DNA from 2 places in the Pseudoalteromonas lipolytica genome. Region 2 is predicted to be linked to the other one. Evidence: predicted binding sites of a transcription regulator. Region 2 holds the regulator's gene; the other holds the start of a gene.
What was found. Region 2 encodes FliA, which starts transcription of late flagellar genes. Its sites were predicted from a motif close to CTAAAGNTNNNNNNNNNNNNGCCGATA; they were not measured.
Positions count from the first base shown of each region.

Region 1: pomA (flagellar motor protein PomA) is a predicted target of FliA. The motif match lies at 4,486-4,512, and genes of this name have one in related genera.

Region 1 covers NZ_CP032090.1:2,812,962-2,820,056, forward strand. The annotation lists gene D0907_RS12655 (M20 metallopeptidase family protein) at 1-135, shown strand, start outside; gene D0907_RS12660 (DNA topoisomerase III) at 147-2,057, opposite strand; gene D0907_RS12665 (hypothetical protein) at 2,124-2,600, opposite strand; gene D0907_RS12670 (flagellar motor protein MotB) at 2,730-3,653, opposite strand; gene pomA (flagellar motor protein PomA) at 3,656-4,423, opposite strand; gene D0907_RS12680 (exodeoxyribonuclease VII small subunit) at 4,695-4,937, shown strand; gene ispA ((2E,6E)-farnesyl diphosphate synthase) at 4,990-5,829, shown strand; gene dxs (1-deoxy-D-xylulose-5-phosphate synthase) at 5,918-7,095, shown strand, end outside.
Region 2 covers NZ_CP032090.1:1,066,016-1,073,110, forward strand. The annotation lists gene flhA (flagellar biosynthesis protein FlhA) at 1-539, shown strand, start outside; gene flhF (flagellar biosynthesis GTPase FlhF) at 560-2,044, shown strand; gene D0907_RS04825 (MinD/ParA family ATP-binding protein) at 2,037-2,897, shown strand; gene D0907_RS04830 (RNA polymerase sigma factor FliA) at 2,924-3,634, shown strand; gene cheY (chemotaxis response regulator CheY) at 3,674-4,057, shown strand; gene D0907_RS04840 (protein phosphatase CheZ) at 4,075-4,842, shown strand; gene D0907_RS04845 (chemotaxis protein CheA) at 4,858-7,095, shown strand, end outside.

The sequences.
Region 1 (7,095 bases), 1.7 Mb from region 2:
TACAATGATGCAATAAAATCGGGTAGCACTTTACCTTCACTGCACTCCAGTAAATTTGCGCCAGATTATAAAAAAGCCCTACCCACAGGAATAACTGCGATGAGCAACGCCGCTGTCGCATTATTCAATCAATAACTATTTTAAGGCTAAGCTGGCTTAGCCTTAGATTTTGCTTTTCTTTTAAAACGCCGCTTAGGTGGCGTTTTTGGTAGTTGCGCAAATACCTGGCTATCGCAGTGTTTGGCTTGTTCTACAAGTTGTTGCAATTCATCAAGTAGCGGTGTTAAAAATTGCTGATAACTCATTTGCTGTTCAGCAATGTTACTCAAAGAAGCTTCCCACTTCGCTGTTAAATCAGGACTCGCTAACGCAAGAGGTAAGGCACTTATAAGCGCTTGCCCTGTTTCTGTAGCAATAATACTTTTACCTTGGCGTTTTAGAAAACGTCGTTTAAAGAGTAACTCAATAATGCCCGCTCGCGTGGCCTCTGTTCCAAGTCCATCAGTTTCTTTCAGTATTTTTTTTATTTCTGAATCTTTTACATAACGACTAATGCCCGTCATAGCACTTAATAGAGTGGCGTCTGTGAAATGCGCGGGCGGTGACGTCATTTTGTCAACGAGCTGAGCTTCGTAACAATGCAGTTGCTGGCCTTTTTCTAATGGAGGAAGTGTTTGTTCGTCCTTTAATTCTGTTTTACCCATTAATGCTTTAAAACCCAGACTAACATCTTGCTTAGCTGTTGTTTTAAAAAGCCCGCCCGCAATCATCACACTCACTTTGGTTTCATTAAAAATATAATCTGGATAAAACTGAGCTAAGTATTGGCGACAAATAAGTCTATAAACCTTTTGCTCATCGGCATTTAAGGCTGCAGTACGTAATTGTTTAACTGTTGGCACTATCGCATGATGCGCAGCGACCTTGCTATCATTAAAACATTTACTTCGCTTACTGCTATCGGCTTTATTGCATGCTTCATTAGGTTGTCCATCATTATGCGCAATTGCAGCAATAATGCCCGCAGCCTCACTGTGATGATCTTTTGGTAAGTAACGATTATCTGAACGAGGATAAGTAATTAATTTATGGCGCTCGTATAAATTTTGGCAGATATCGAGCACACTTTGTGCTGGCATCGAAAACGCTTTTGCTGCATCTATTTGTAAAGCGGATAAGTTATAGGGCAAAGGTGCTTGTTGTTTTTTTTGCTTTTGCTCAAGCTCTGATACCGTTGCTGGCTGGTCAGTTATTCGCGATACAACATTTTCTGCAAGCCCCCGGTGCAACACGCGACCTTCGTCATCTTGATACGGCTCACACGCTTTACTCGGTTGCCACTTAGCTGTAAATGTTTGCTGGTTTTGGGTTTTTAGATGGGCCAATACTTCATAAAAAGGCTTGGCTGTAAAATTAGCAATTTCATTATCACGGTTGACGACTAAACCTAAGATAGGCGTTTGCACACGGCCAACAGATAACACATTACCAAATCCAGCTTTTTGACCGGCTAATGTATAAGCACGAGTCAAATTCATGCCAAATAACCAATCAGCGCGTGAACGAGCCAAAGCAGAGACACTTAATGGAATAAACTCGCGATTAGACCGCAAATTATTGAGTGCTTTTTTTACTGCATTTAAGTTTAAATCGCTGATTAGTAAACGTTGTATTTGCTGCTTTTTTGCTTGGCTAAGTTTAACTTGATCGATCACTTGATCGACAAGTAATTGCCCTTCGCGGTCAGGATCACCTGCGTGTACAATCTGAGTAGCCTGTTTGATTAACTTTTTTAAAACGGTAAGTTGTTTGCGCGTTTTTGGTTTTGGCTTTAGTTGCCATTGCTCTGGCACGATAGGTAAATGTTCAAAACGCCATTTTTTAAAGCGTTCATCGTACTCATCAGGTTCTGCTTGCTCAAGTAAATGACCTATACACCATGAAACACAATCACCATTGGCAAGTTCAATAAAACCATCCTGCTTTTTTTGAGGTTTTGGCAGCGCATCTGCTATAGCGCGTGCTAAAGAAGGTTTTTCGGCAATGTAAAGTTTCATAAAGCAACACTAGATACTGTTTATATGAACAGTAGTCTAGCATAGGGTTTTTAACTTAGGAATAAGTTAAGCGTGCTTTGCTCGCCGTGTTAGTAAGTAAATCAGTGGTAAATAACACACAATAACAGTAGCAATATTAATGAGAGGCAGCAGCGTCTTATACATATATGTGCTGTACGATAAGTCCCAAAGATGGCGATCGACTAAACGAAAGAGTTGTAAAATAGGAGCCATAATAACAACAAGTTGACCCAACACACTCTGCCACAAATAAACTTTATCTTTGATCCCTAAATACGCAATTACAGCCATCCAAGCAATATCATTGAAAGCCCACACTACATAGCGCCAGACATAAATATCATCAAAACCACGTAAATGGTCATGAATCAACGTGCCGTATAAAAAGAAGCAGGCTGTGATTAGTGCAAACCGAAAGGCAAACCAGTCTTTTTGTAGATAGAAAACGAAAATAGCTGGGCTCAACATGAATACCCAGCTATTATTTAATATTGATATGATGGAGCCAAACCAATCAGGCAAAATTACCTACCTTAATCAGTTTTATCATCATCATCACCACTACCATTACCTGGCATGTAGCAGTATTTATCTATTTTTTTCATTTGTATACTCCATTACATCTGTTAACGAAGTTTTACTGTAATGGATTTATGGTCTCACATCAATAGGGTCTGACTCGTGCGCTTTACCCTGCATTATAGAGATCTCGACACGTCGATTACGTCGGCGATCTTCATCGGTCACATTGGGAACAAGCGGCCGTGTTTCAGCATGCCCGACAACCACCATACGCGACTTATCAAAGCCGGAGGCTTTTTCCATTTCACTGGCAACCGCCACCGCTCTTTTCGAAGATAAATCCCAATTATTGGTGTATAGCTCATTAGAAACCTGAAAATCATCAGTATGGCCAGACACCGTAATTTCACCAGGTACGTCTTTAAGTAAGGTCGCTATATCACGAATGATAGGTTTAAATTTAGGCTGTAAAAATGCGCTGCCCGATGGGAACGAGCCATTTTCACGAATACGGATAATAATTTGCTGACCAAGCGACTCAAGCTCAATCGCCCCATCCATAATCTGTTGCTCTAATTGCTGAGCAATTTTTTTCACAAGCTCATTAGTTTGCTCTTGATCAGCCGCTGAAATTGACTGCTCCATCGCTTGCTCTTGCGCAGTACTTTGCGATTCACCACCGCGCTTGTTGCCTCGTTGCTCTTGGCGACCACCAGCAGAGCTTTCATCACCCGCTTGAAACTCTAACATTTGCTGAGTCATTTCAACGGTTTGTTGTTGAATCGTTTCAATCGGCGTGGGCTCAGGTTTACCTGGCGTGAACTCCATTGCAATCACCGAGGTTCCTTTGGGAATATCTTTTACTTCAATCTTATTTTGCACACCAAAAGCAAACTTCATCGAGCCTGCTATTTGCTTAAACTTAAGTACATCCATTTCTGAGAAAGCAAGTAAGAGTACAAAGAAGCACATTAATAACGACATTAAGTCAGCAAACGTGCCCATCCAAGCTGGCAGGCCAGGGGGCGGACATTTGCACTCTTGATCAGACATGCCTACTCCTCAGTATCTACTTTACGTTTAGATTCGGCTAAATAGTTTTTCAAAATCCCTTCAATTACTTTCGGGTTTTGACCATCTTGTATGCCTAAAACCGCATCCAAAATGAGGCGCTGGTTTAGTGCTTCTTCGTCTTTACGAAGCTCAAGCTTTACCTGAATAGGAATAGCAATAACATTCGCTAGAAATGCACCGTATAAGGTGGTAAGTAGGGCCACCGCCATAGCAGGACCAATCGCTTTAGGGTCATCCATGTTTGATAACATCGCAACCAACCCTATCAGCGTACCAATCATACCCATTGCCGGGGCGATATCAGCAAGCGATTTAAATAAAGTGGCACCATGTTCATGACGTGCAGATGTCAAAGAAATATCTTTTTGTAGCGTAGCCCTCACAACATCGGCATCATGACCATCAACCAGCATATCAACCCCTTTTCGCATGAACGCATTGGGGATATCAGCCTCTTCAAGCGCGAGAAAGCCACCTTTACGTGCAGAGTCAGCTAGTTCAACTGCTTTTTCAATTAACTCTTCTGGAGATTCAATTTTGAACATGAAGGCTTTAGCTGCAACCTTCCCTATCCCCAAAAACTGTCCCATGGTGAAGTTTGATAACACAATAAAAATCGAGCCACCGAATACAATGACCACCGAAGGTGTGTTGTAAAACATTGCAACTTGGCCGTCACTACTTAACACCATCGACATAGCAATTAAGCCTATGGCACCAAGAATACCTATTATGGTTGCTAAATCCACATACCCCTCCAGAGGAAAATAACACGACACCCTCAGGCATCAAATTTTTATTATTAACTGCTTATCGGCAAGCAATTGAATTACTTAAATCATTAAATGAATTAATTTTATTTTAATGTAAGATTTTTAAGCTACAAGTTTAAGCTGTATCTAAAAGCGTAAAAATAGCATATCGAAATCGCTTTATGCGTAAAAAAACACATCATTCTTTGACCTAGTTTAGCATTCCCCCTAAAATTGGCCTCACTTTCTAATAGCTATCGAGGCCACAATGGCGGCAAAGAAACCAGAAAACTTAAGCTTTGAAGAAGCGCTGGATGAATTATCTCAAATAGTTGTGCAAATGGAGCAAGGTGAACTGTCTTTAGAACAGTCACTTAAACAGTTTGAACGTGGTATTGCACTGGCAAATGCCTCATCGGGTAAATTACAGCAAGCAGAACAAAAAGTGGCCATTTTAATGGGCAACGATAGCCAAGCTCCTCTGAGCAACTTTGATTCAAACCTGGACTAATTCAGTGCAATTAAAAGAACAACTACAACGTGCTCAACACGATGTTGAAGCCATGTTAAATCGCTATTTTGATCAGCCACTTAATACCGAACAAACAATTAAAGACGCAACCCATTATGGTGTTTTAAATGGGGGGAAGCGTTTACGGCCGTACCTTGTTTACGCAACCGGTCGTATGATGGGAGCAAACAAAGCCGATTTAGATGTACTTGCAGCAGCCATTGAGTGTATCCATAGTTACTCACTTGTACACGATGATTTGCCGGCAATGGACGATGATGATTTACGCCGAGGCCGACCAACTTGCCACATTGTTTATGGCGAAGCACAGGCAATTTTAGCCGGCGATGCACTGCAAACGCTTGCATTTGATTTAATTGCTAATCATCAATTTACGGTGCCAGCGACACAACAGGTTAAAATGATAGCCTCATTAAGCAAAGCCTCAGGTATTGAAGGTATGGTTGGGGGACAAGCACTGGATATTGTCTCTACCGATCAAGTGATCAGTGTTGAGCAATTGGAACGTATCCACCAACTGAAAACCGGGGCGCTTTTAAATTGTGCAATTACACTGGGAGCTTTGTGCGCGACTCACTGTGATCAGCATACATTGCAGCAACTAAATCTATTTGGTCAAGCGATAGGTCTGGCTTTTCAGGTACAAGACGATATCCTAGACGTTGAAGCTGATACTGAAACATTAGGAAAGCCTCAAGGGTCAGATATTGCGGCTAATAAAGCAACCTACCCTGCTTTATTAGGCATGGCAGGTGCTAAACAAAAAGCGCAAGATTTACTTGCCCAAGCTCATCAGGCTCTTGAGGCAATAGATTACGACACAAATGAGTTGGCAAGCCTTGCCAGCTATATAGTTGAACGTAAATATTAGTGCCTACAAAAGAAAGACAAAATAACTAAAAAATCAGAGCCGCTATGGGCTATAATGCACTCTGGTTAGCGAAGGATGTATAAAAAACATGACACTTGATAGTAGCAAGTATCCATTATTAAGTTTGGTTGACGAACCAGCACAACTGCGTGATTTAGCGCAAGACAAATTACCTGCGTTTAGTAAAGAGTTACGTGAATACCTCTTGAACTCAGTTTCGCAAAGTAGTGGTCATTTAGCATCAGGATTAGGCACTGTTGAGTTAACTGTTGCGCTGCATTATGTCTATAACACCCCTGAAGATCGTTTAGTATGGGATGTGGGTCACCAAGCATACCCACACAAAATCTTAACGGGTCGTCGTGACCAAATGCATACGATTCGTCAAAAGGATGGCTTACACCCTTTCCCATTCCGTGAAGAAAGTAAATACGATACATTCAGTGTAGGTCACTCTAGCACCTCTATTTCTGCAGCCCTAGGCATGGCAATTGCGGCAGAAAAAGAAGGTAAAGATCGAAAAACAGTTGCCGTAATTGGTGATGGTGCCATTACTGCGGGTATGGCATTTGAAGCGATGAACCACATGGGTGATGTAAACCCAAATGTGCTTATTATCTTAAATGATAACGAAATGTCGATTTCAGAAAACGTGGGCGCATTAAACAACCACTTCGCTCGCATTTTATCAGGTAGTTTCTATACCAATATCCGAGAAGGCAGTAAAAAGCTACTTTCGGGTTTACCGCCCGTAAAAGAACTTGCCAGCCGAATGGAAGAGCACTTGAAAGGCATGGTCATTCCAGGCACTTTCTTTGAAGAGTTAGGTTTAAACTATATCGGCCCAATAGATGGCCACGACGTGAATATGTTGGTCGATACTCTGCGTAATATGCGTAACCTTAAAGGGCCGCAATTACTGCATATAAAAACGCAAAAAGGCAAAGGTTATAAACCTGCTGAAGCGGATCCTATTGGCTACCATGGGGTACCAAAATTTGACCCTAGCATGTCAAAATTGCCTAAATCAAAACCGGGCGCAGCCACATTCTCGAACGTGTTTGGTGATTGGCTTTGTGACATGGCAAAACAAGACGACAAACTCATGGCAATTACTCCTGCAATGCGAGAAGGCTCGGGCATGGTACGCTTTTCAAAAGAGTTTCCTAACCAGTACTTCGATGTTGCCATTGCAGAACAACACGCCGTGACACTCGCTGCAGGTTTTGCGTGCGAAGGCTTAAAGCCTGTCGTTGCTATTTACTC
Region 2 (7,095 bases):
AAAGTCATCCTCGTCTTGTCGAGGGACTGGTTCCTGACGTATTACCATTGACCACGGTTGTAAAAGTGCTGCAAAACTTACTTAACGAAGGGGTCGCAATTCGTGATATGCGTTCAATTGTTCAGACCCTTGTTGAATATGGCCCACGTAGCCAAGACCCAGATGTGCTAACGGCTGCAGTGCGAATTTCACTGCGCAGATTGATTGTTCAAGATGCGGTTGGTATGTCATCTGAAATCCCTGTCATAACCTTGGCGCCTGAGTTGGAACAGATGTTGCATCAGTCACTTCAAAATGCAGGTGACGAAGGTGCCGGAATAGAGCCAGGACTTGCAGAGCGACTTCAGCAATCATTAAATGAAGCGCATCAAAACCAAGAAATGGCCGGCGAACCTTCGATATTACTAACGTCAGGAATGTTACGCACTGTGTTATCTCGTTTTGTTAAGTACACCATCCCAGGTTTAAGGGTAATGTCTTACCAAGAGGTACCAGACGAAAGACAGATTAAGATTGTCAGCTCAGTAGGCCAACAATAGGATAGTAAAGGGGTTGTACCATGAAAATTAAACGTTTTTTTGCTAAAGATATGCGCACCGCACTGAAAGAAGTGAAAGATGAATTAGGTGTTGATGCGGTTATTATGTCTAACAAAAAGTTAGCGAATGGTGTTGAAATTGTCGCCGCTGTTGATTATGACAAAGCAGCCCCAAAAGCCGAAGCGAAACCGGTGCCTGCACACACAGCGCCACAACAGTCGCATAACTTCGTTAAACCAGAACCTATGCGCGCTAAACCTGAGCCACAAGCCCAAGTTGCAGACAGCCTACAAGCGTTACTAGAGCGTCAAGCCCCACGCCCTCGTTCGCCAGAGCTTGCTTCAATGTTTAATCAATCTGGTATTGAAACGAGTGAACATTATCAGCCAAAAACACACAGTTTTGCGCCGCAAGAGCAGCCGCAATATTCAGCAAAACCTCGCTATCAAGAGCAAGCAGCACCGCGAGTGCAAACACAAGCACATAGCTTAGGTTTTGATGATGATTTAGACACAGGCTTCGACGATTTAGATTCACCAGCAGAACACAAAACGGCCACACCCGCAAGCCACTCAGAAATGGCGACGATGCGTGAAGAAATGAATGCCATTCGTCAATTACTTGAACATCAAGTATCTGGTTTGATGCAGCAAGACATGGCGCGTCGTGATCCTACCCGCGCTTGTATGATTGATCGCCTAGCCGGTATGGGCATTGAGCGTGATGTTGCGGAGCAAATGGCGTGTTTTATTCCTGATGACGTTTCGCGTCAACAAGCGTGGCAAGCCTTATTGCAAATGGTTGAAAACCAAATGCATACAACAAATAATGAAATTTTACGTCAAGGCGGTGTGTACGCTTTAGTGGGTCCTACGGGGGTGGGCAAAACCACCACCGTGGCGAAATTGGCAGCCCTTGGTGCACAAAAATATGGTGCAGATAAAGTCGCGCTTATTACAACAGACACTTACCGTATTGGAGCGTATGAGCAGCTAGCCACTTATGGCCGCATTATTGGCTGTGGTGTGAAACAAGTTAAAGACGCAAATGAATTAGCTGAAGTGTTATACCATTTACGCAATAAGCGTCTAGTATTAATAGACACTGCGGGTATGAGTCAACGCGACTTACGCTTAACTGAGCAACTTAATACATTAATGCGCAATCAGCGTGTCGACATTCGCAGTTATTTAGTGTTAAGTGCAACAGCGCAAATTAACGTGCTACAAGAAACCGTTCGCCACTTTAAAAAAGTGCAACTAAGTGGTTGTATCTTCACTAAGTTAGATGAATCACTTAGTTTAGGTGAGATTATTAGTATTGCGATTCAAAATCGCTTGCCAATAGGGTATCTTACTAATGGTCAGCGTGTTCCTGAAGATATTCGCGTTGCGAATGCAGAAAAACTAGTAAAAAAAGCTGAGCAATTATATTTAAAACGAGCAAAAGCACAACATTCACGACGTCAAGCAGTAGCGTCGAACACAGTAGGGATGTATGATTAACACAGTATTAGATCAAGCAAGCGGCCTGCGCAAAATGAATCAAAATAATAATAGTGGCGTTAAAGTTATCGCTGTCACTGGCGGCAAAGGTGGTGTGGGTAAAACGAATGTGTCACTCAATACCGCGATCGCATTAGGTCAGCTGGGAAATCGTGTATTAGTATTAGATGCCGATTTAGGGTTGGCAAATTGTGACGTAATGCTTGGTTTACGTGTCGAGAGAAACTTATCTCATGTTTTATCTGGTGAGTGTGAACTGGATGAAATTCTTGTCGAAGGCCCAGCAGGTATAAAAATTGTGCCAGCGACTTCGGGCTCGCAAAGTATGGTTGAGTTAACACCGTCAGAACATGCGGGGCTTATCCGCGCATTTAGCGAGCTAAATACTGAGTTTGATATTTTAATTGTCGATACCGCTGCGGGTATTTCAGACATGGTATTAAGCTTTTCGCGTGCAGCGCAAGATGTTGTTGTTGTTGTATGCGATGAACCTACCTCAATTACCGACGCTTACGCCCTAATTAAAGTGTTAAGTCGTGAGCATGGCGTTTACAAATTTAAAATAGTTGCCAATATGGTGCGCAGTATGCGTGAAGGGCAAGAATTATTTGCTAAACTCTCAAAAGTAACGGATCGATTCTTAGATGTGTCTATGGAACTTGTCGCAACCATTCCGTATGACGAGAATATGCGCAAATCGACCCGCCGCCAAAAAGTGATTGTGGAGTTATTTCCAAACTCACCAGCCGCTGTGGCATTTAAAACATTAGCAACGAAAGCAGTTAAGTGGCCAATTCCAAATCAACCGTCAGGTCATTTAGAATTTTTTATTGAAAAACTAGTAAACGGTTAACTATGACAACATCGGTGAATAAAGCGATGGGATATCAATCAGCACAGAATTTAAATGCGATTGTTGAAAAACATGCCTCTTTAGTCAAAAAAGTGGCGTGTCATCTAATTGCTCGTTTACCTGCCAGTGTGCAACTCGATGATTTGATTCAGTCAGGTATGATTGGCCTTATAGAAGCGTCGAAAAATTTTGATGCGAGTAAAGGGGCCAGTTTTGAAACATTTGCGGGTATTCGAATTCGAGGTGCTATGCTCGATGAAATCCGTCGAGGTGATTGGGCTCCCCGTTCAGTTCACCGCAATGCACGCCTTGTCGCTGAAACGATTTCGGATTTAGAGAGTATTTTAAACCGCGAGCCAAAAGACACAGAAGTTGCTGAAAAACTTGATATTACACTGGATGAGTACCATCATATTCTACATGATGTAAATTCCAGTAAGGTACTGGGTATAGAGGATTTAGGCGTTGATGAAGACGTCATCACACCTATGGGGCATGATTTAGCACTAGACAAACCGTTTAATAATGTTAAAAATGAACGGTTTAACCAGTCTCTATTGACGGCTATCCAATCTTTACCAGAAAGAGATGCACTCGTTTTGTCTTTGTATTACAACGATGAAATGAACTTAAAAGAAATAGGGCACATACTCGATGTTAGCGAATCGCGTGTGAGTCAAATACATGGTCAGGCGATGATTAAGCTCAAAGCAAAAATCAATGACTGGATTAATTAGTAGTAAGTAAATAAGGTTCAAACCTCACCGGAGGATGTTTTGGATAAAAACATGAAAATTCTTGTTGTTGATGATTTTTCTACAATGAGACGTATCATTAAAAACCTGTTAAGGGATTTAGGTTTTACCAATGTGCAGGAAGCTGATGATGGTTCAACAGCATTGCCGATGTTGCAAAATCAAGAGTTTGATTTTGTTGTAACAGATTGGAATATGCCTGGAATGCAAGGTATTGATCTATTACGCGCAATTCGTGCTGATGATAGCCTTAAACATATCCCCGTGTTAATGGTGACAGCTGAAGCGAAAAAAGAACAAATTGTTGCTGCTGCTCAAGCGGGTGTTAATGGCTATATCGTCAAACCATTCACTGCTGCGACACTGAAAACCAAATTGGAAAAAGTGTTTGAACGTTTAGGTTAATCTAAGGGGAGAGGCTTATGTCAGCACTTGCTGCGCCTCAAATAAGTTTAGAGCAAGCTCGTCAACTTGTTGAGTATCTTGAAAATGGTGAACAAGAGAAGGCTGATAAGCTGATACTTGAAACAGCATCAAAAGAACAATCAGAGTTGTTTGCTGAAGTCGGTAAATTGACACGACAACTTCATGAAGCACTAAAAAACTTCGATCTTGATACTCGACTCACAGATTTAACAACAGAAGCAATCCCGGATGCAAAGCAGCGCTTGAATTATGTCATGGAAATGACTGAAAGCGCGGCCAATAAAACGATGGATGCCGTGGAAGCGAGTTTGCCTATAGCACAACAGCTCGCTGATGAAATTGCCACGATTAAACCAACGTGGGATCGTTTAATGAATCGAGAAATTGAACTCGGTGAATTTAAAACGTTATGCCACAGCTTAGATAAGTTCATGAATAACTCGCACACCAAAACAGATGAGTTACAAGGCTTGATGACCAACGTGCTAATGGCGCAAGATTATCAAGACTTGACGGGGCAGGTAATACGCCGTGTTATCGAATTAGTGCGCGAAGTAGAAGACAGTTTAATCAATCTCTTAACTGTATTCGGCAGTCAAGACGATGGTCAAATAAAACAAGAAAAACAGGCCATAGACAAAGCACCTGCACAAAGCGATACGCTGGCAGGTCCAGAAGGGCCAATTATTGATAAAGAGTCACGCGATGATGTTGTTTCAGGACAAGATGAAGTTGATGACCTATTATCAAGTCTGGGCTTCTAAGAGGAGAGTAGCTGCATGAGCTTTGAAGTCGATGAAGATATTTTACAGGATTTCCTTGTTGAAGCAGGGGAAATTTTAGAGCTTTTGTCAGAGCAATTGGTCGAGCTTGAAAATAATCCAGATGATAAAGACTTACTAAACGCTATTTTTAGAGGCTTTCACACCGTAAAAGGTGGCGCAGGCTTTTTAAGCATGACTGAACTTGTTGATGCGTGTCATGGTGCTGAAAATGTGTTTGATTTGTTGCGCCAAGGCGTGCGCAGTGTCACACCAGAACTTATGGATGTTATTTTACAAGCCCTCGATACAATCAATGAAATGTTCGCGACAATTCAAAATCGTGAACAACCAGAGCCAGCAGATCAAGCCCTCTTAGACGTCCTACATAAATTAAGTCAACCACCAACAGCAGAAGAGCTCGCTGGTGAAGACACAACCGTAACAGACGAAGTAGCAGAAGAAGTCACTGTTGAGCCTGAACCGGTTGTTGATACACCCGAAGTTACTGCTGATGTCTCTAGTAATATTGATGACGACGATCCGTTTGCATTTGATATGTTATTTGATGGGGGATTGGGTGATACCCAAGCTCAACCACAAAACATAGATGAAATTACTGAAGATGAATTCGAAAGCTTGCTCGATGAGTTGCACGGTAAAGGCCAAGGGCCTGCATCAATCACATCAGACACCATGAGCAGTGACAGCGATGATATTACCGATGATGAGTTTGACAGCTTATTAGATGAGCTTCACGGCGTTGGCAGTTTTGGTGAAGTAAAAGCCGACAAAATTACCAGCCAAGCTCCCGCTGAGCCAAGCGCTCCGGTCGAGCAAAGCCCCCCTGCAGTCAGTAATGAAGGCTCTGATGATGAAATTAGTGATGATGAGTTTGAAGCATTACTTGATGAATTACATGGCAAAGGCAGTGCGCCGCAATCATTAGAGACAGATAAGCCGCAAACGCCAGAAACAACCAAAGTTGAGCCAACAAAACCTGCGGCCCCAGTGGCTGCAAAGGTTGAGCCTGCTAAATCTGCGCCACAACCTGCAACGAGTAAGCCTGCGCCAACTGAAAAAGCGCCCGAGAAACAGGCTGCTGCGGCGGCGAAAAAAGCGCCGCCTCCCCAAGCTGAAACAACCGTGCGTGTCGACACTAAACGGTTAGACCAAATTATGAACATGGTTGGTGAGTTGGTGTTGGTGCGCAATCGCTTAGTGAGCCTTGCAAATAACACCAACAGTGAGGCTATGGGGAAAGCCATTTCGAACCTAGATGTCGTCACGGCAGACTTGCAAGGTGCGGTAATGAAAACCCGCATGCAGCCAATTAAGAAAGTATTTGGTCGTTTCCCGCGTGTTGTTCGTGATTTAGCACGTAGCTTGAAAAAAGACATCAACTTGCTATTAGTCGGTGAAGAAACCGACTTAGATAAAAACTTAGTTGAAGCCCTTGCTGATCCACTTGTTCACTTAGTGCGTAACTCTGTTGACCATGGTATCGAGATGCCTGCGGTGCGCGAAGCGGCCGGTAAGCCTCGTACAGGGACAGTTACGCTTTCAGCATCGCAAGAAGGCGATCATATCCTGCTCACCATTCGTGATGATGGTGCAGGTATGGATCCTGAGAAGCTGAAAAAAATAGCAATAAACAAAGGGGTTATCGATCACGACCAAGCGAGTCGTTTATCGGACACTGAAGCGTATAATTTAATATTTGCACCAGGTTTTTCAACCAAAGAGGAAATCTCAGATATTTCAGGTCGTGGTGTGGGTATGGATGTGGTGAAAACCAAAATCACCCAACTAAATGGCTCTGTGAACATTCAATCTGAGCTAGGTGTTGGAACCATACTTGAGATCAAAGTACCTTTAACACTGGCAATCTTGCCGACTCTGATGGTTATTGTGGGTGAGCAAACTTTTGCTTTACCACTGGCTGGGGTGAGTGAAATTTTCCATCTTGATTTAACAAAGACCAACGTTGTCGATGGGCAACTGACAATTATTGTCCGTAAAAAAGCGATTCCATTATTTTATTTACAACATTGGTTAGTGAAAGGAGCCAATCGCCAAGAGCGTAAAGCAGAAGGTCATGTGGTTATCGTACAGATTGGTACTAAGCAAGTGGGCTTTGTCGTTGACTCATTAATTGGTCAAGAAGAGGTGGTGATAAAACCTCTCGATGCTTTACTGCAAGGTACACCAGGTATGGCAGGCGCAACAATCACTTCTGATGGTGGCATTGCACTG